Regions from separate parts of the Streptomyces sp. M92 genome, predicted to be linked through region 3. Evidence: riboswitches for the same ligand, from Rfam matches in the RefSeq annotation. Region 3 holds a riboswitch; each other region holds the start of a gene.

What was found. A riboswitch is a leader RNA that binds a small molecule or an ion and turns the genes downstream of it on or off. The one in region 3 is predicted to bind cyclic di-AMP.
Region 1: it holds a riboswitch for cyclic di-AMP, as region 3 does, so the genes downstream of both, M6G08_RS06845 (M23 family metallopeptidase) here and M6G08_RS33955 (LysM peptidoglycan-binding domain-containing protein) in region 3, are expected to answer to the same signal.
Region 2: it holds a riboswitch for cyclic di-AMP, as region 3 does, so the genes downstream of both, M6G08_RS11320 (transglycosylase SLT domain-containing protein) here and M6G08_RS33955 (LysM peptidoglycan-binding domain-containing protein) in region 3, are expected to answer to the same signal.

What each region holds. Positions count from the first base shown of each region.
Region 1 is NZ_CP101137.1:1,527,095-1,533,409, reverse strand. It holds gene M6G08_RS06860 (dihydrofolate reductase family protein) at 1-754, shown strand, start outside; tRNA gene M6G08_RS06855 (tRNA-Met) at 811-884, shown strand; gene M6G08_RS06850 (PP2C family protein-serine/threonine phosphatase) at 1,051-2,235, shown strand; cyclic di-AMP (ydaO/yuaA leader) riboswitch at 2,484-2,641, shown strand; gene M6G08_RS06845 (M23 family metallopeptidase) at 2,652-3,686, shown strand; gene M6G08_RS06840 (aldo/keto reductase) at 3,826-4,770, shown strand; gene M6G08_RS06835 (PrsW family intramembrane metalloprotease) at 4,777-6,174, opposite strand; gene trmB (tRNA (guanosine(46)-N7)-methyltransferase TrmB) at 6,234-6,315, opposite strand, start outside.
Region 2 is NZ_CP101137.1:2,483,102-2,489,416, reverse strand. It holds gene M6G08_RS11330 (LolA family protein) at 1-938, opposite strand, end outside; gene M6G08_RS11325 (polyprenyl synthetase family protein) at 1,202-2,212, opposite strand; cyclic di-AMP (ydaO/yuaA leader) riboswitch at 2,971-3,138, shown strand; gene M6G08_RS11320 (transglycosylase SLT domain-containing protein) at 3,143-3,661, shown strand; gene M6G08_RS11315 (HAD family hydrolase) at 3,690-4,499, opposite strand; gene M6G08_RS11310 (GNAT family N-acetyltransferase) at 4,770-5,840, shown strand; gene M6G08_RS11305 (glycosyltransferase family 2 protein) at 5,960-6,315, shown strand, end outside.
Region 3 is NZ_CP101137.1:7,360,734-7,367,048, reverse strand. It holds gene M6G08_RS33970 (nucleoside triphosphate pyrophosphohydrolase) at 1-334, shown strand, start outside; gene M6G08_RS33965 (cytochrome P450 family protein) at 331-1,626, shown strand; gene M6G08_RS33960 (transglycosylase family protein) at 1,774-2,847, shown strand; cyclic di-AMP (ydaO/yuaA leader) riboswitch at 3,031-3,197, shown strand; gene M6G08_RS33955 (LysM peptidoglycan-binding domain-containing protein) at 3,201-3,923, shown strand; gene eno (phosphopyruvate hydratase) at 4,217-5,497, shown strand; gene M6G08_RS33945 (FtsB family cell division protein) at 5,597-6,079, shown strand; gene M6G08_RS33940 (DUF501 domain-containing protein) at 6,145-6,315, shown strand, end outside.

The sequences.
Region 1 (6,315 bases), 5.8 Mb from region 3:
CGTGCCGCTCGGTGCCGTGCTCGACTGGCGGACGGCGCTGGAGTACCTGCACGACCGGCGAGGGGTGGAGCGGCTGATGGTCGAGGGCGGCGGGACGGTCCACACCCAGCTGCTGCGGCAGGAGCTCGCCGACGAACTTCAGCTCGTGCTCGCGCCGCTCCTCGTGGGCGACCCGGACGCGCCCCGGCTGTTCGGGCCCGGCGGGTACCAGAGCGGGCGGCTCAGGCTGGTGGAGGCGCGGCGCATCGAGGACGTCGTACTGACGCGGTACCTGCCGACGGCGCCCGGCACCGGCCACCGGGTGACCGCCGCCGACCGGCACTGGCTGGCGCTCGCCTGCGAGCTGGCCGAGCTGTGCCCGCCGTCTCGGACGGCGTTCAGCGTGGGGGCGGTCGTGGTCGCCGCCGACGGCACGGAGCTGGCGCGGGGGCACTCGCGGGAGGGCGGGGACGCCGTGGTGCACGCGGAGGAGGCCGCGCTGGCCAAGACCGGCCCGGGCGACCCGCGGCTGGCCACGGCCACCGTGTACTCCAGCCTGGAACCGTGTGCCCGCCGCGCCTCCCGGCCGGCCCCGTGCGCCCGGCTGATCCTCGACGCGGGGGTGCGCCGCGTGGTCACGGCCTGGCGGGAGCCGGACACCTTCGTGCCGGGCGCGGACGGCAGCGGGGTGCTCGCCGCGCAGGGCGCCACCGTCGTCGTACTGCCGGATTACGAGGGGCGGGCGAAGGCGCCGAACCGCCATCTGGAGGGGTAGGGAGATACGGATGTGCATTCCGCCCCCCGGATGACGTACAGTGGTGAACACAACGACGCGGGGTGGAGCAGCTCGGTAGCTCGCTGGGCTCATAACCCAGAGGTCGCAGGTTCAAATCCTGTCCCCGCTACTGAAGGCCGAGGGCCGGAATCCATGAGGATTCCGGCCCTCGGTGCGTTCACCCGGTCGGCCCTCACGACTCGCCCCCCGCCTCCACTCCCGCAAACCTGGAGGGCCAGGCGGCAAGCGGCGCGGACGTGCGGGGTGGCGGGAGACGAGTGGTGCGGCCAGGTGACGTGGACGACGAGGGGGCGTACGCCAGGGCCGGCGGCCGGCTCCCCGGCGATCCCGTGCCCGACCCCGGACTGGGCGTCACCGCCGGCGTACTGCCGCCCGGGGAAGAGCCGCGCCGCCGGGCCCCCTACGGGCGGGTCCTGGTACGCGCGCTGCCCGTCCTGCTGATCGTCGTCGCCGTCCTGTACGACATCCTCACCCCCCGCTACTTCACCGCGGGCCCCCTCTACACGGCCGCGCCCCTGGTCGCCGCCGCGGTCTACTCGCGGCGCGGCACGGTGCTCACGAGTGCCGCCGTGGTCGCCGCCGTCGTCGGGCTCCAGCTGACCAAGGAGGTCATCCACTACGTCGACTCCCTCACGGAGCTGATCACCATCACGACGGTGGCCGTGCTCGCCGTCCTCGTCAACGCCTTCGTGCGCCGCACCGGCGAGCGGCTCGTCTCCGTCCGCGAGATCGCCGAGGCCGCCCAGCGGGCCGTGCTGCCCGAGCCCGCCGAGCGGATCGGCGGCTTCGAGATCGCCGCCTGCTACGAGGCGGCGCAGGCCGACGCCTTCATCGGCGGCGACCTGTACGCCGTGCAGGACAGCCCGCGCGGCATCCGGCTCATCGTCGGCGACGTGCGGGGCAAGGGCATGGGCGCGGTCGCCGCCGTCGCCGTCGTGATCGGCGCGTTCCGGGAGGCCGCCGAACAGGAGGCGACACTGGAGGCGGTGGCCCAGCGGCTGGAGCGGGCGCTGGCCCGCGAGGGCACCCGGCGCGACGGGCTGGACGCCTTCGAGGGGTTCACCACCGCCGTACTCGCCGAACTCCCGCACGGCGACGGCGTCGTCCGCGTCCTCAACCGGGGGCACCCGCCACCGCTGCTGCTCTACGCCGACGGCACCCTGCGCCTGCTGCCCGCCCGGGAGTCGGCGCTGCCGCTCGGGATGGGGGAACTGGGCGTGTGGCCCGACCGGGCGGAGGAGGCCCCGTTCCCCGGCGGGGCCACGCTGCTGCTCTACACCGACGGACTGTCGGAAGCCCGCGACGGCCGGGGCGAGTTCTACGACCCGCACGAGCGGCTGGCCGGCTGTGTGTTCCGGCACCCGGAAGACCTGCTCGGCACCCTCGCCGAGGACGTGCGCAGGCACTCCGGGGGCGGCATGGCCGACGACATGGCGCTGCTCGCCGTACGACGGCCCTGACCACGGCCCGTGACGGGGCGAGCGCCCTGCGCATAACAACTGACATACCGTCAGGTGTGGTGCTTGCGGAAAGGGGTGCCGAAGGGGCGCTGAGGAGGGGTCAACTCGTGCGGATTTCACCGTTCATGAGGCCTGTGTCACCCCGGGTTCTGTTAATGATCAAGCGGAACGGCTTGGAATCCGAGGCCCCCGTCTATTAACGTTCGATAACGCAGCGCGGTCGTCCCAGCCGTCACAGAAGGCGGCTCCGTGCGCACGCGCCGAATCCCGCGAGGGAACCGGGGAACCACCACTTGGGGTGAATCGGGCGTATGACGCCGTGCCAGGCACGGCGGATATACGCGCGTAGGAGACCTTCCTGCTCCGAACCCGTCAGCTAACCCGGTAGGCGAAAGGAAGGAAAGGAGTACGCCCACGTGGCGTCCAACCGGCCTGCCCCCGAGGCCCCGTTCGTGCCCAGCGGGCACGACACCGACACCTTCGGCTACGACGTCCACCGCGCCGAAGAGGGCCCCTGGGAGGAGTGGAACCCCACCGCGGAGTCCATCCGCCCCGTGCGCGGCCGGCACCGCGTCGCCAAGCAGCGCGGCGGACTCGCCCGCAGCTCCACCGTCCTCGGCGTCGGTGTCATAGCCGCCGTCGGCGCCGGCGGCATGGCCAGCGCGCAGACCGGCAAGCCGCCGGTGTCCATCTCCATGCCGGACATGCCGAACGTCGGCTCGATCCTCTCCGACGAGGAGCCCGAGCCCGAGGGTTCCGCCACCCCGCTCAGCGGCATCGCCGCCGCCTCCGCCGGCACGGGGGAGGAAAGCGGCACCTCCGACGCGGGTGAGTCGCTGCGGGCGCGGATCATGGCACAGGCCGAGCAGCAGCAGGCCCAGGTCGAGAGCAAGGCCGCCGCCGAGGCAGCGGCCGCCGCCGAGAAGAAGGCCGCGGAAGCCGCCGCCAAGGCGGAGAAGGAGGCCGAGGCCGAGGCCGCCGCCGCCAAGAAGAAGGCGGAGGAGGAAGCCGCGAAGAAGGCCGAGGCCGAGCGGCTCGCGAAGCTGGCCAAGCAGTTCACGCTGCCCACCTCCTCGTACACGATCTCCTCCACCTTCGGGCAGGCGGGCCCCTACTGGTCCTCCGGCCACCACACCGGCCTCGACTTCGCCGCCCCCACGGGCACGCTGCTCAAGGCGGTGCACAGCGGCACCATCACGTCGGCCGGGTACGAGGGGTCGTACGGCTACAAGACCGTGCTCACCCTCGACGACGGCACCGAGATCTGGTACGCCCACCAGTCCTCGATCAGCGTCAGCGTCGGCCAGAAGGTCACCACCGGCGACGTCATCGGCCGCGTCGGCGCCACCGGCAACGTCACCGGCGCCCACCTGCACATGGAGGTCCACACGGCCGGCGGCGGCAGCCTCGACCCGATGGCCTGGCTGCAGAGCAAGGGCCTCACCCCCTGAGCCACACCGCACACGCCGGTCGTCACTCCTGATCCCCGGCGGTCCTGACGGCGACCCCCCGACGTCAGGGCTGCCGGTTTGCGGGATTTTTGCCCCGCTGCCGGAATCCCGGGATCCGCCGGGCTCGTTGACGCAGTACATGACTCCTCTGCGCAAGCTCGGCTCCTCCGACCTGAAGGTCTTCCCCCTCGCCCTCGGCGGCAACGTCTTCGGCTGGACCGCCGACCAGGACACCTCCTTCGCCGTCCTCGACGCCTACACCGCGGCGGGCGGCAACTTCGTCGACACCGCCGACTCCTACTCCGCCTGGGTCGACGGCAACAGCGGCGGCGAGTCCGAGACCGTCCTCGGCAAGTGGCTCGCGGCCCGCGGCAACCGTGACGACGTCGTCCTCGCCACCAAGGTCAGCCAGCACCCCGACTACCCGGGACTGAGCGCCGCGAACATCAAGGCGGCCGCCGACGCCTCGCTGCGCCGCCTGGGCACCGACCACATCGACCTCTACTACACCCACTTCGACAAGCCCGAGGTGCCGGTCGAGGAGATCATCGGCGCGCTCGACGAACTGGTGCGGGCGGGCAAGGTCCGGCACATCGCCGCCTCCAACATCTCCGCCGAGCGGCTCGCCGCCTCCCTGGACTTCTCCGACCGGGAGGGCCTCGCCCGGTACGTGGCACTCCAGCCCCACTACAACCTGGTCTCCCGCGACACCTACGAGGGCGGACTGCGCGACCTCGCCGAGCGGTCCGGTCTGGCCGCCGTGCCCTACTACGCCCTCGCGTCCGGCTTCCTCACCGGCAAGTACCGGCCCGGCGCGACCGTCGACAGCCCGCGCGCGGGCGGCGCCGCCAAGCACCTGGAGAGCGAGCGCGGGCAGCGGGTCCTCGCGGTCCTGGACGAGATCGCCGAGACCCACTCCGCCCCCGTCGCCACGGTCGCCCTGGCCTGGCTGGCCGCACAGCCGACGGTGGCCGCGCCGATCGCGTCCGCGCGCACGGTGGAGCAGCTGTCGGCGCTGCTGGGGGTGGCGGAGCTGACCTTGACGGAGGACGAGACCGGGCGGCTGACGGAGGCGTCGGCCTGAGGCAGGCTACGGCCGGTGGAGGTGGGGCCGGGCGTACGGCGGGTACGGGTACGAGGGCCGGGCCGGCACGGCGTACGGGGCCGGTGACGGGGCCGCCGCGAAGGCCGGAGTCCAGGGGCCCGCGTAGCCGTACGTGGCGTGAGCCACGGTGGCGCCGTACACCCCGGGCGCTCCGGTCACCCCGGACCCGGGCCAGGGGGCGACGGGCGGGGGAGCGGTGGCGCGGGCCGCGTGGTCCAGTGCCGGACGTGCCACCTCGCGGCGCTGCCACAGGGCGCCCAGCAGTTCCCGTTCCCGTACGGCGAAGCCGGCGCCCGCGCGGCCCGCTCGCCCCCGCTGCCGCAGGAACGCCAGCGAGGTCGCGTACGCCTCGTACTGCGCCACCGCCCGCGCGGCCTGCTTCCCGGCGTGCCGACGGGCGTACTGCCGGGCGAGTCGGCGGGCGTGCATCGAGCCGAGGGCGTGCGGCTCCGCCGGGGCCAGCCAGCCGGCCATGACGTAGGCGGGCAGCTCGGTGCGCACGGTGCGCAGTTCGCGCTGCCGGGTCCAGATCACCAGCCAGGTCAGCAGGCCGAAGCAGGGCACCATGAACGCCCCGTACACGGCGAGGAAGCCGTACTCGCCGAACGCGGCCGAACCGTTCCACAGCGCGTGCACGCCCATCGCGAGCAGCAGGCCGGCCGACGGCAGCAGGGCGCGGCGCAGGCGGTGCCGGCCGGTGGAGAGGGCGGCGATGCCGAAGCCGATGCCGGTGAGCACGGTGAACAGCGGGTGGGCGAAGGGCGATATCACGACGCGGACGAAGAAGGTCGCGGCGGTGACGGAGGCGAGGCCGCTGTCGCCGGTGAGCTGGTCGGTGCCGAAGGCGTTGCCCAGGTAGAGGATGTTCTCGGTGAAGGCGAAGCCGGTGGCGGTGACGCCGGCGACGACCACGCCGTCGACGATGCCGGTGAAGTGGCGCCTGCGGAAGAGGAAGACCAGGAGGACGGCGGCGGCCTTGGCGGACTCCTCGACGACGGGCGCTATGACCGTGGCGCCCAGGGTGTCGGCCCCGGCCGGGTCGGCGGTGGCCGTGGCGATCCATCTCGTCGCGAAACTGTTGGCGATGATCGCTATCAGGGCGGCGGCGCAGGCGCCCCAGGCGAAGCAGAACAGCAGGTTCTGCCAGGGGCCGGGCTCGACCCGGTCCAGCCAGCGGAACGCGGCGACGAGCAGCGGCACGGGCAGCACCGCGAGGCCGAGTCCCACCAGGAAGCCCTGGGTGCCGGTCTGTTCACGCACCAGCGCCAGGATCACCAGGCCGGACGTCGCCAGCAACGCGGCCACCGCCCCGTAACGCACCCAGGCGCGCTGCCACCAGTGCGGACGCGGCGGATTCGTCGGATACGGGGGACAGGTGGCCACGGCATGGACCCTAACCGGTGGAGGCTGCTCCGGGTGCTGGTCGCGGGCGGTTCGCGGTGCTACCCGGTGTGCTGTACGCGGCGGAAGAGCAAGTCGTTCACCACATGACCCTTGTCCAGTCCCTGGCCCTCGAAACGGGTC
Region 2 (6,315 bases), 4.9 Mb from region 3:
TCCGGCGCCCCGGCCATCTCGTCGGCCTCGGTGACCTTCGCGCCCTTGGGCGGGGTGAAGTCGAAGGTCGACGCGTCCGGCTTCGCGAAGCTGACCTGGGTGAAGCCCACGTCCACGACGGCGGCGCCGCCGCTCGCCGGGGTGAGCGTGAACTTCAGCGGCATACCGGTCTTCGCGTCCACCGCGATGCTGACGGCGCCGACCGTGGAGCCCTCCTGCTTGGGCTCGATCACCAGTCGGTACGCGTCCCGGCCGGCCACCTGCGCGGTGCCGTCGACGGTGACGGAGGTGGTGTCGTCGACCGCCTTGAGCGCCTGCTCGGCGAAGTCCTTCGGCGTGGCCGGCACGTCCTGCTCCGGCTGCTGCCGCTGCTTCTGCTTCTCCGACTGCCCGGCCGCCCCGGACGTGGTCGAGTGGTAGACCTCGTTGGACGCGCTGTCGTAGCCCCAGACGTCCTTGCCGTCGTGGATCAGGCTGTACTCGGCGGCGTTCTCCAGCAGGGAGAGCTTCTGCCGGTCGGGGCCGTCCGCCGCGACCCGCAGCGTGTGGGTGCCGGACACCAGCTCGGTGAGCTTGGCCGACGGGTCGGCGGCGGAGCCGTCTTCCTCACCGGCCGCACCCGGCGCGCCGGACATACCGGACATCAAGCCACTTTCCAGGCCACCGAGGTTCGGCAGGCCCAGATCCGTGGTGATCTTCACCGTGCCGGACAGCTGCTCGACGTCCGACTTGGCGATCTTCTCTATGAGCTGTTCCGCCGTGACCTTCGGGAGGTCCGGGTCCCCGGAGTCGGCGATCGCGGGGACCAGCCCGATCGTCGCGGCCGCCACTCCCATCACCGCGACCGGGACGACGTAGCGCGCGGCCTTGCGCCGTCCGGCGCGCGAGTCCTCGCCCTCCGCGGCGGTCCTGTTGTCGTCGGAATCGATCGGTGCCATCTGTGCCCTACCTCCGTCGTCGGCGGCGGCTGTCTCGCGACCTCGCACTCGTCGTCTCACCCGTGAGCCGCCATTCTCACCCGAATCGGTGAGGATTGGTGTTTTCCGTGGTGTCCATCTGACCAAATCGGCCGGGGAGAAGCGTCAGACCGCGGACTCAACTCCGCGTACTCCTACGGGATGACACCGACGGGCGGCGGCTCCCCCGGCCCGTAGGGGGCGGGGTACGCCCACGACGTGAGGCGGGTCACCGCACCGCGCGGTCAGCCGGCCCGGTGCACCACGGCGTCGCACAGCTCCACCAGCGCGGACTTCGCCTCGCACTCCCGCAGCGGGGCCAGCGCCGCCCGGGCGTCCCTGGCATACCGGACGGTGTCCTTGCGCGCCTGTTCCAGCGCGGGGTGGGCGCGCAGCAGGCGCAGGGCCTCGGCGTGCCGGGCGTCGTCGCTCAGGTCGGAGTCGAGCAGCTCGGACAGGGCGACGTCCTCGGCGAGCCCCAGCCGCTCCGCGCGCTCGCGCAGCCGCAGGACCGGCAGGGTCGGGATGCCCTCGCGCAGGTCGGTGCCGGGGGTCTTGCCGGACTCCTGGGAGTCGGAGGCGATGTCCAGGACGTCGTCCGCGAGCTGGAAGGCGACGCCGAGCCGCTCGCCGTACTGGGTGAGCACGTCGACGACGGTCTCGTCGGCGCCCGACATCATCGCGCCGAACCGGCAGGAGACCGCCACCAGCGACCCCGTCTTGCCGCCCAGCACGTCCAGGTAGTGGTCGACCGGGTCACGTCCGTCCTGCGGCCCGGCCGTCTCGAGGATCTGGCCGGTGACCAGCCGCTCGAACGCCAGCGCCTGCACGCGGACCGCCTCGGGGCCGAGGTCGGCGAGGATCTGGGAGGCGCGGGCGAAGAGGAAGTCGCCGGTGAGGACGGCGACCGAGTTGCCCCAGCGGGTGTTCGCGCTGGGCACCCCGCGGCGCACGGCGGCCTCGTCCATCACGTCGTCGTGGTACAGGGTGGCGAGGTGGGTCAGCTCGACGACGACGGCCGAGGGCACGATGCCGGGGGCGTAGGGGTCGCCGAACTGGGCCGAGAGCATCACCAGCAGTGGCCGGAACCGTTTGCCGCCGGCCCGCACCAGGTGCTGGGCGGCCTCCGTGATGAAGGGCACCTCGCTTTTGGTTGCCTCAAGCAACCCTTCCTCGACCGCGACCAATCCGGCCTGGACATCGGCTTCCAGAGCCTGGTCCCGCACGCTCAGCCCGAACGGCCCGACGACGGTCACGAGGGGTCTCCTGTCTGCTGGTGTCTACTGGCGATTACCTGGTTTGTCGATAGGTCGCTGCCACCACTCAAGTCAGCGTATCCGGTCACGTTTCGATCACCGCTAGCGCCCACCGTTACAGGCCGGTCGGTATCGGATCATGCGCGGTATGTTTTTGATCAGGCGATATGAGCAGATATCGATCGACACCCTCGACGCCAGAAGCCGCCACCGAAGATCACATCACCCCTCCCAACGGCCCGCACTCCGAGTACGTCACCCACTCGGCCCTCCTCTGTCGATACGAACGCATGCCCGCAGGGCGCGCTCGTGAACACCGGACAGCACGGCGGCCGCTCACGGAGACCGCCCGACGGCACCTCGGGGCCGGCCGCTCACCCGCCCCGAGGCCCACCCACTCCCGAAGCCCTCCCACCCCCGAGGCCCTCCCACCCCCGACGCCCTCCCACTCCCGAAGCCCTCCCGACCTGCGAACGATTGACTCACACTTGGGCTGAATGCCCGAATTGCCGCTCTTATTGAGGCCGGTGAGTTGGCTCACTTCGGGCCACCCGCAGGCAACCCGGCCGCCGACTGCGCCCTCCCGTTGCCCCGCAAGCGAGTTGAAGCTTGGCGGCCGCAAAGGATCAAGCACCCCAAATGCCCCAGACCAAGGTCAACAGGCGTGTTGGGTGATTCCTGCACTTGTTCCGGACATGTGCTCTCGCATACGTTCCCGGCCTGTCGGGCGGACGCCGAATCCTGCCACCGCCCGGACGCACAGTCATCCGCCAACACACTCGCCGGCAGGAGCGGGGGACCCAGGTAAGTCGCCGCACCGGTCACCACCGGAGCGGCTCGGGGTGAAGCCGTGCCCGTCAGGGCCCGGCCGGGCACCTCCCCGCCCGAACCCGACAGCTCACCTCGCAGGCGTAAGGAGAGGGACTCAGCATGTCTGCCAACGGTCAGAACCGTCACGCCCGCGCCGGCCGTATCGCCCGGAAGCTGGCTGTGGCCGGCACCGGCGCCGCGGTGCTCGCCCTGCCGCTCATCGGTGCCACCAGCGCCTCCGCGGCCACCCCGGCCGCCGCGCCGGCCGCCACCGCCACCGCCACCGCCACCGCCACCGCCACCGCCACCACGGCGTACTCGAACAACCTCGACGGCTGGATCCGCGAGTCGCTCGACGTCATGGCGCAGCACGGCATCCCCGGCACCTACGAGGGCATCCACCGCAACATCATGCGGGAGTCGTCCGGCAACCCGCTCGCCATCAACAACTGGGACATCAACGCCATCAACGGCACCCCGTCCAAGGGCCTGCTCCAGGTGATCGACCCGACCTTCCGGGCGTACCACGTCGAGGGCACCTCCTGGGACCCGTACGACCCGGTCGCCAACATCACCGCCGCCTGCAACTACGCGGCCGACCGCTACGGCTCCATCGACAACGTCTTCGGTGCTTACTGAGCCGCACCCGGGCGCGTACTGAGCCGCATCAAGAGGTACTGAAGATCCGTTCGAGGACGACGGCCACGCCGTCGTCCTCGTTCGCCGTGGTGACCTCGTCGGCGACCGCCTTGAGTTCGGGGTGGGCGCCGGCCATGGCGACACCGTGGGCAGCCCAGTGGAACATGGGGATGTCGTTGGGCATGTCCCCGAAGGCGATCGTCCGCTGCCGGCCCACCCCCAGGCGCTCCGCGGCCAGCGCCAGGCCGGTCGCCTTGGTGATGCCGCACGGCTGGAGCTCCACCGTCCCCGGCCCCGACATGGTGACCGTGGCGAGGGAGCCGACCACCGCGCGCGCCGTCGCCGCCAACTCGTCGTCGGACAGGTCGGGGTGGCGCAGCAGCACCTTGCTGATCGGCGTGGCCCACAGTTCGTCGCGCCGGCCGACGCGCACCGCGGGCAGGGTGGGGTGGGGCATCAGGTACCCGGGCTCGATGAGGGTGAGGCCGTCGACGCCGTCCTGGTCGACCGCGGCGTACACCTGCCCGACCTCCGCCTCGATCTTGCCGAGCGCGGTCTCGGCCAGTTCCCGGTCCAGGGTGACCGACCAGAGCATCCGGTGCGCGCCCGCGTCGTACACCTGCGCGCCCTGTCCGCACACCGCGAGCCCCGTGCAGCCGAGGCGGTCCAGGAGGGGCCGCACCCTGGGCGCCGGCCGCCCCGTCACCACCAGGTGCCGCGCACCGGCGTCGGCCGCCCGGGCCAGCGCGGCCAGCGACCGGTCGGAGACGGTGTCGTCGCCGCGGAGCAGCGTGCCGTCGAGGTCGGTGGCGACGAGTGAGTATGCGGTGCGGTCCATGATCAGAGAATACGGACGCGGCACGTGCCCGACTCACCCGCGACCGCTTCCGGACCGCTTCCGAACGAGGGCGCAGCGAGTACGTCCGAGTACGCACGACGACGCCCGATCGTGTCCGAAACCTTACACATCATCGGCTAAAGCCGGTTAAAGGCCTGTGCACCGGTTGGCAACAAGATGGTCCGCTACCTACCGGCCGGGCGGCCCCGGAGGTACCTTCCTTGTGTCCAGGGGGAGCTTGATCGGGGGGTCGGGTTGAACAGCGGACGTGTGCGTGTGCTCAGGCCGGAGGAACTGGGCGAGGGGGAACGGGAACGCTGGCGCGAGCTGCGCGCCAAGTCGACGGCGCCACGCAATCCGTTCATGGAACCGGAGTTCACCGACGTCGTGGGCCGGGTGCGGCCGCGAGCGCGGGTGGCAGTGGTGTACGACGGCGGAGAGGCGGCGGGTTTCCTGCCGCACGAGCGCGGGCCCCTGGGGCAGGGCCGCGCGATCGGGCTCGGGGTGTCGGACTGCCAGGGCGCGGTGCTGCGCCAGGACCTCGCCCCTGACACCCGCCGACTGCTGCGGGCCTGCTCCCTGTCCAGCTTCGCCTTCGACAACCTGGAGGCGGACCAGGGTCTGTTCGTGCCGCTCGCCGCCGAGGAGCACGCCACCTACGTCATCGACGTGGAGCAGGGGTACGCGGCGTACGAGAGCGCGCTGCGCGCGCGGTCGCCGAAGTTCCTGAAGACCACCCTCGCCAAGGAGCGCCGGCTCGGCCGCCAGGTCGGGGACGTGCGCTTCGTCTTCGACGAGCGCGACCCGGCCGCACTGCGCACCCTCATGGGCTGGAAGTCGGCGCAGTACCGCAGGACGGGGCGCCGGGACCGGTTCGCCCGGGAGTGGATCACCCGGCTCGTCCGGCGGCTGGCCGGGACCCGGGCGCCGGAGTGCACGGGCACGCTGTCCGTGCTCTACGCCGGCGGACGGCCGGTCGCCGCCCACTTCGGGCTCCGCTCGGCGACGGTCCTGGCGTGTTGGTTCCCGGCGTACGACCCGGACTTCGCCAAGTACTCGCCGGGGCTGATCCTGCACCTGCGGATGGCCGAGGCCGCCGCGGCCGAGGGCATCGGCATGCTCGACATGGGGCGGGGCCCGGCGGAGTACAAGGACTCGCTGAAGACCGGCGAACTGCCCGTGTACGAGGGCGCGGCGACGCGGCCGGGAGCGGGCGCCGCGCTGCACTGGCTCGGTCGCGAGCCGGTGCGCCGCGCGCACGGCTTCGTGCGCGAGCGGCCGCGGCTGGCGTCGCTGGCGGTGCGGACGCTGCGGGGCGCGTCCCGGCTGCGCCGGTCGTGATGGTGGGCCGGTCGGGACGGCGGGCCGGTCGGGACGGTGGGCCGGTCGGGACGGTGGGCCGGTCGGGATGGTGGGCAACACGAGAGCAGCACCGAGGGCAACCACGAGGGGGTGGGCGCATGGCCGGTGGGCGGCGTGCGCGGCGGGAGACACGGCGGGAGATCGAGCAGTTCCTGAGCATCGGGCCGGTGCAGGTCGCCGAGCTGGATCTGCCGGGTGCTCGGGAGGCGGCGGGGGCGGGGGGCGACCGTGGCGACGAGGGCGTCGAGCTGAGACCGGGGCCGGGCAGCCCACCGGTCACGTCCGGTTCGGTGTTCGTACTCGTCAGACGCGCGGGGCGGCCCGTAGGCACCCTCCTCGGGCAGGTGCCCGACGGCGCGGATCCGGTGGCGGTGCTGGCCGGGCTCGCCCGGGAGCTGCCCCCGCAGGCGCCGCCGGAGCCGCTGCCCGTGCCACCGTCCGCCAGTGTCGTGGT
Region 3 (6,315 bases):
CGTCCACCGCCACCCGCACGTCTTCGGCGACGCCACGGCGACCACCCCCGAGGAGGTCAGGGAGCACTGGCTGCGCACCAAGGCGGACGAGAAGCAGCGCGCCTCGGTCACCGACGGCGTCCCCCTCGGCCAGCCCGGCCTGGCCCTCGCCGCCAAGCTCGCCTCCCGGGTCCGCACCGCGGGCCTCCCGGTCCCCCTGCCCTCCGGCGAGGGCATCGGCTACGAACTGCTCGCCCTCGCCGCCCGCGCCGAGTCCGAGGGCACGGACCCCGAGGCGGCCCTGAGAGCGGCCGCCCGCGCCTACCGGGACGCGATCAGGGAGGTGGAGGCATGACCGGCCCCGCGCCCGCCCCGGCCCCCGAGCTGTTCACCTGGGAGTTCGCCGCCGACCCCTACCCCGCCTACGCCTGGCTGCGCGAGCACGCCCCGGTGCACCGCACCCGGCTGCCCAGCGGAGTGGAGGCCTGGCTGGTCACCCGGTACGCGGACGCCAGGCAGGCGCTCGCCGACCCGCGGCTGTCCAAGAACCCGGCCCACCACGACGAGCCCGCGCACGCCAAGGGCAAGACCGGCATTCCGGGGGAGCGGAAGGCCGAGCTGATGACCCACCTGCTGAACATCGACCCGCCGGACCACACCCGGCTGCGCCGGCTGGTCAGCAAGGCGTTCACACCCCGCCGGGTCGCGGAGTTCGCGCCGCGGGTGCAGGAGCTGGCGGACGACCTCATCGACCGGTTCGCGCGGACCGGGAGCGCCGACCTGATCCACGAGTTCGCCTTCCCGCTGCCCATCTACGCCATCTGCGACCTGCTCGGCGTCCCCCGCGAGGACCAGGACGACTTCCGGGACTGGGCGGGCATGATGATCCGTCACGGGGGAGGCCCCCGGGGCGGGGTCGCGCGGTCGGTGAAGAAGATGCGGGGCTATCTGGCCGACCTCATCCACCGCAAGCGGGCCGCGCTGCCGCCCGAGCCCGGCCCCGGCGAGGACCTGATCTCCGGCCTCATCCGCGCCTCCGACCACGGCGAGCACCTCACCGAGAACGAGGCCGCGGCGATGGCCTTCATCCTTCTCTTCGCCGGCTTCGAGACCACCGTCAACCTGATCGGCAACGGTACGTACGCCCTGCTCACCCACCCCGAGCAGCGGGACCGCCTGCAGGCGTCCCTCGCCGCCGGCGAGCGGGGCCTGCTGGAGACCGGCGTCGAGGAACTCCTGCGCTACGACGGCCCGGTGGAGATGGCCACCTGGCGCTTCGCCACCCGGCCGCTCACCCTCGGCGGGCAGGACATCGCGCCCGGCGACCCCGTCCTCGTCGTCCTGGCCGCCGCCGACCGGGACCCGGAGCGCTTCACGGACCCGGACACCCTCGACCTCGCCCGCCGGGACAGCCAGCACCTGGGGTACGGACACGGCATCCACTACTGCCTCGGGGCCCCGCTCGCCCGGCTGGAGGGACAGACCGCGCTCGCCACGCTCCTCACCCGCCTCCCGGACCTCCGGCTCGCCGCGGAGCCCGGTGAACTGCGCTGGCGCGGCGGTCTCATCATGCGAGGCCTGCGCACCCTGCCCGTGTCCTTCACACCCGTCGCGGCATCGGCGGGTCATGGTGCGCCCCCGAAGTAAAAGTGACACGCGCTCAACTTTGTGATCTTCACGTGATCTGCGCGGCATGAACTTGTGACAAGCGATCATCTGCCTATACGTTCACGGATCAGCGTGGCCTGAGCGTTACCGCCGCGCGGTCCCCGCTGTCTCGTGAAAGGTCGTCGCATGCTCTCCGGGAACGGTCGTCACCGTCGCCCCCGCCAGGCTCCCGCCCTGGTCGTCGCCGCCGGAGTGACCGGCTCCGCCATCGCGATCCCCCTCCTCGGCGCCACCGGCGCCCACGCGGCCGACGGCGCGAACTGGGACCGGGTCGCCGAGTGCGAGACCGGCGGCGCCTGGAGCCAGAACAGCGGCAACGGGTACTACGGCGGCCTCCAGATCTCCCAGGAGGCCTGGGAGCGGTACGGCGGCCTGGAGTACGCGCGCAGCGCCGACCAGGCCAGCCGCTCGCAGCAGATCAGAGTCGCCGAGAACATACACGCGGACCAGGGCATCGCCTCCTGGCCGACCTGTGGTCTGCTCGCGGGACTGGGCAACGATTCGGGGGTCCTGGACGGCGGCACCGGTTCGGCCGGTGACGGTTCGTCGGGGACCGCGGATCCCTCGCCGACGCCCACCGCCCCGGAGGCGAGTGACCCGTCCGGCACGGCCGACCCGTCCGGTTCCACGAACCCGTCCGGCTCGACCGGTTCGGGCGAGACGTCCGAACCGGCCGCCGGGGCGTCTCCTTCGTCGTCCCCCGCGCCGACTTCTGACCCCTCGTCGACCAGTGAGGACGAAACGCCCAAGCCGGGCACTTCCGTCGAATCCGATTCCTCGGCGGGTGCCGACCCGCGGGAATCCGGCGGCCCGTCCACAGGAACCACCAAGGCCGATGGAACGGACAAGGTGGGGCAGAGTGACGGTGCGTCGACGGCCGCCGACGGTGGCGAGTCCGGTGCGGGGCGGCACCGCGGCGACAGTGCCGACGAGAGTGCGGCGAGCGGCCGTACGGACGGCCGTGCGGACGCCTCTTCGGGCCGGCACGCCTCGCGCGGTGAGGGTGAGGCGCGGGAGGCCGTGGACGGCGCCTACACGGTCCGTTCCGGAGACAGTCTCTGGGGCATCGCCGACTCCCTTGACCTCGACGGCGGGTGGCGTTCGCTCTACGCCGGCAACAAGGACGTCGTCGGCTCCGACCCGGACCACATCCTGCCCGGTCAGAAGCTCACGGTCACGGGCGAATCGGGCGAAAAGTAGGGGGAGTTCACGTCACGGTTAGAGACTTTATGTCCGTTTTGGATCTCGTGAGAGATAGGTCTCAGAAGCCGTGATCGTCTTTGAAAATCCGCGGAGCGCGTGTCTACGGTCATGACCGCTCGCCATCGCGGGCCCCGGCTGCCGCAACGCCGAATCCTGCCAGCGGCCGCACGGGAACAGTCGTCGCTTCGAGCGCCGCAGGCAGGAGCGGGGGAACCAAGGTAAGTGCCGCACCGGGCAGTTGAGCCGGAGCGGCTAGGGGTGGAGCCGAGTTCCGCGAGGGACCCGGCCGGGCAACTCAACCGGCCCGAACCCGACAGCTCACCTCGCAGGCGTCGGTGAGGGGATCAACCATGCTGTTTTCCGGCAAGGGCAAGCACCGCCGTCCGTCCAAGGCCACCCGTATCGTCGCCGTCGCCGGTGTCACCGGTGCCGCCGTCGCCGCCCCGCTGATGGCGGCCGGCAACGCCTCCGCCGCCACCGCGTCCGAGTGGGACGCCGTCGCGCAGTGCGAGTCCGGCGGCAACTGGTCCATCAACACCGGCAACGGTTACTACGGCGGTCTGCAGTTCTCCGCCTCCACCTGGGCCGGCTACGGCGGCACGCAGTACGCCGCGACCGCGGACCAGGCGACCAAGGCGCAGCAGATCGAGATCGCCGAGAAGGTGCTCGCGGGTCAGGGCAAGGGTGCCTGGCCGGTCTGCGGCACCGGCCTGTCGAACGCCGCGTACACCGGCGGCGGCTCCGAGAGCCAGGACAGCGGCTCCTCGCAGAGCCAGGACAGCGCCTCCACCGCCGAGCGCTCCACCGAGCAGAAGGCCTCCCGCTCCGACGAGCGTCCGGCCGCCGAGCCGAAGGCCGACAAGCCCGCCGAGAAGAAGACCGTCACCACCCCGACCGGCAAGAAGGTCGAGAAGGGCGACGGCGAGTACGAGGTCGTCAAGGGCGACACCCTCAGCTCGATCGCCGAGGAGCACGACGTGAAGGGCGGCTGGGCGAAGCTGTTCGAGCTGAACGGCGACATCGTCGACGACGCCGACCTGATCTACCCGGGCCAGCAGCTGCACCTGAAGTAAGCGGCGGCCCCCGTGACTCCCGCCCCGGTGCGTGTTCCCCCGTACGCACCGGGGCGGGTTTTTCGCGCCCTGGATCCAGCCCTGGATCCAGCCCCGGAATCACCCGTGATCCCGAACGGATTTTCGGAAACGTCTTTGTTCCGTTCGGAAACAATTTACTCTCGGTTCTGTCCAGCGGGTGGGCGATCGGCTGGCCGATCGCCCGGAGCCGGTTAGGCTCGGTCCCGCAGAGCCGCCGCGGTCCTCGGACCCGCGCGTCACACCGAAGCGTCACATTGAAGAAGGAGATGCTCGTGCCGTCCATCGACGTCGTCGTAGCCCGGGAAATCCTGGACTCCCGAGGCAACCCCACGGTCGAGGTCGAGGTCGGCCTCGACGACGGCAGCACGGGTCGTGCCGCCGTTCCCTCCGGCGCCTCCACCGGCGCCTTCGAGGCCATCGAACTCCGTGACGGCGATGCCGGCCGTTACCTGGGCAAGGGCGTCGAGAAGGCCGTCCTCGCCGTGATCGAGCAGATCGGCCCGGAGCTGGTCGGCTACGACGCCACCGAGCAGCGCCTGATCGACCAGGCCATGTTCGACCTGGACGCCACCGACAACAAGGGCTCGCTGGGCGCCAACGCCATCCTCGGCGTCTCCCTCGCCGTCGCCCACGCCGCCTCCGAGGCGTCCGACCTGCCGCTCTTCCGCTACCTGGGCGGCCCCAACGCGCACCTGCTGCCGGTGCCGATGATGAACATCCTGAACGGCGGCTCGCACGCCGACTCCAACGTGGACATCCAGGAGTTCATGATCGCCCCGATCGGCGCGGAGTCCTTCTCCGAGGCCCTGCGCTGGGGCGCCGAGGTCTACCACACCCTGAAGAAGGTCCTGAAGAGCAAGGGCCTGGCCACCGGCCTCGGCGACGAGGGCGGCTTCGCCCCGAACCTCGGCTCCAACCGCGAGGCCCTCGACCTCATCCTCGAGGCGATCAAGGAGGCCGGCTACACCCCCGGCGAGCAGATCGCCCTGGCGCTCGACGTGGCCGCCTCCGAGTTCTACAAGGACGGCGCCTACACCTTCGAGGGCAAGACGCGCTCCGCCGCCGAGATGACCGAGTACTACGCCGAGCTGGTCGACGCGTACCCGCTGGTCTCCATCGAGGACCCGCTGTTCGAGGACGACTGGGAGGGCTGGAAGACCATCACCGACAAGCTCGGTGACAAGGTCCAGCTCGTCGGCGACGACCTGTTCGTCACCAACCCGGAGCGCCTTGCCCGCGGCATCGACGAGAACGCCGCCAACGCCCTCCTCGTCAAGGTCAACCAGATCGGTTCGCTGACCGAGACCCTGGACGCCGTGGAGCTGGCCCAGCGCAACGGCTTCAAGTGCATGATGTCCCACCGCTCCGGCGAGACCGAGGACGTCACCATCGCCGACCTGGCCGTCGCCACCAACTGCGGCCAGATCAAGACCGGCGCCCCGGCCCGCTCCGAGCGCGTCGCCAAGTACAACCAGCTGCTGCGCATCGAGGAGATCCTCGACGACGCCGCGGTGTACGCCGGCCGCAGCGCGTTCCCCCGCTTCAAGGGCTGAGCACCGCCCTTGTAGGCAGCGTCGTACGTACGTCCCCGTACTCGGTCCCGTACCGTGTGCGGGGACGTACGCACGTGTGGACTGAAGGCGGGGACAGACATGGCGGTGAAGGACCGGGACCGTTTCTCCACCGCGACCAGGATCCGGATCATCGGGGAACAGACCGCGGCCCGGGTCTACCGCTCGCAGACCAAGCGCCAGGCCCGCCGCTCCCGCCTGACCGGCCGGGCCGCGCTGCTGGCGATGGTGCTCTGCTCGCTCGTCGTCGCCCTCGCCTACCCGATACGGCAGTACGTCGCCCAGCGCGCCGAGATCGCCGACCTCCGGCGGCAGCAGCAGGAGACCCGGGAGCGGGTCGAGGAGCTGCGCGACCTCAAGGCCCGCTGGCAGGACGACGCCTACGCCGAGCAGCAGGTCCGGCTGCGGCTGCACTACGTGATGCCGGGGGAGACGGGGTTCATCGTCGTCGACCCGGACGCGGCCCGGCAGGCCCGCGCCGAGGCGGGTGCCGCCGACCGTCCCTGGTACCGGAACGTGTGGGACGGCATCGACAAGGCCGACGCCGCCGCCGACCGGCGGTGAGCCGTGCGGGCAGCGCAACGACCGCACCGGCCGTGACTCAACAGGAAGACCAGCAGAAGACAGTCATGCAGACTCCCCCGCCGACCACCGAGCGCACCGAGCCCACCGACGCGGACGTCGAGGCGTTCGAGCAGCAGCTCGGACGCCCCCCGCGCGGCCTGCGCGCCATCGCCCACCGCTGCCCCTGCGGCCAGCCGGACGTCGTGGAGACGGCGCCGCGGCTGCCCGACGGCACG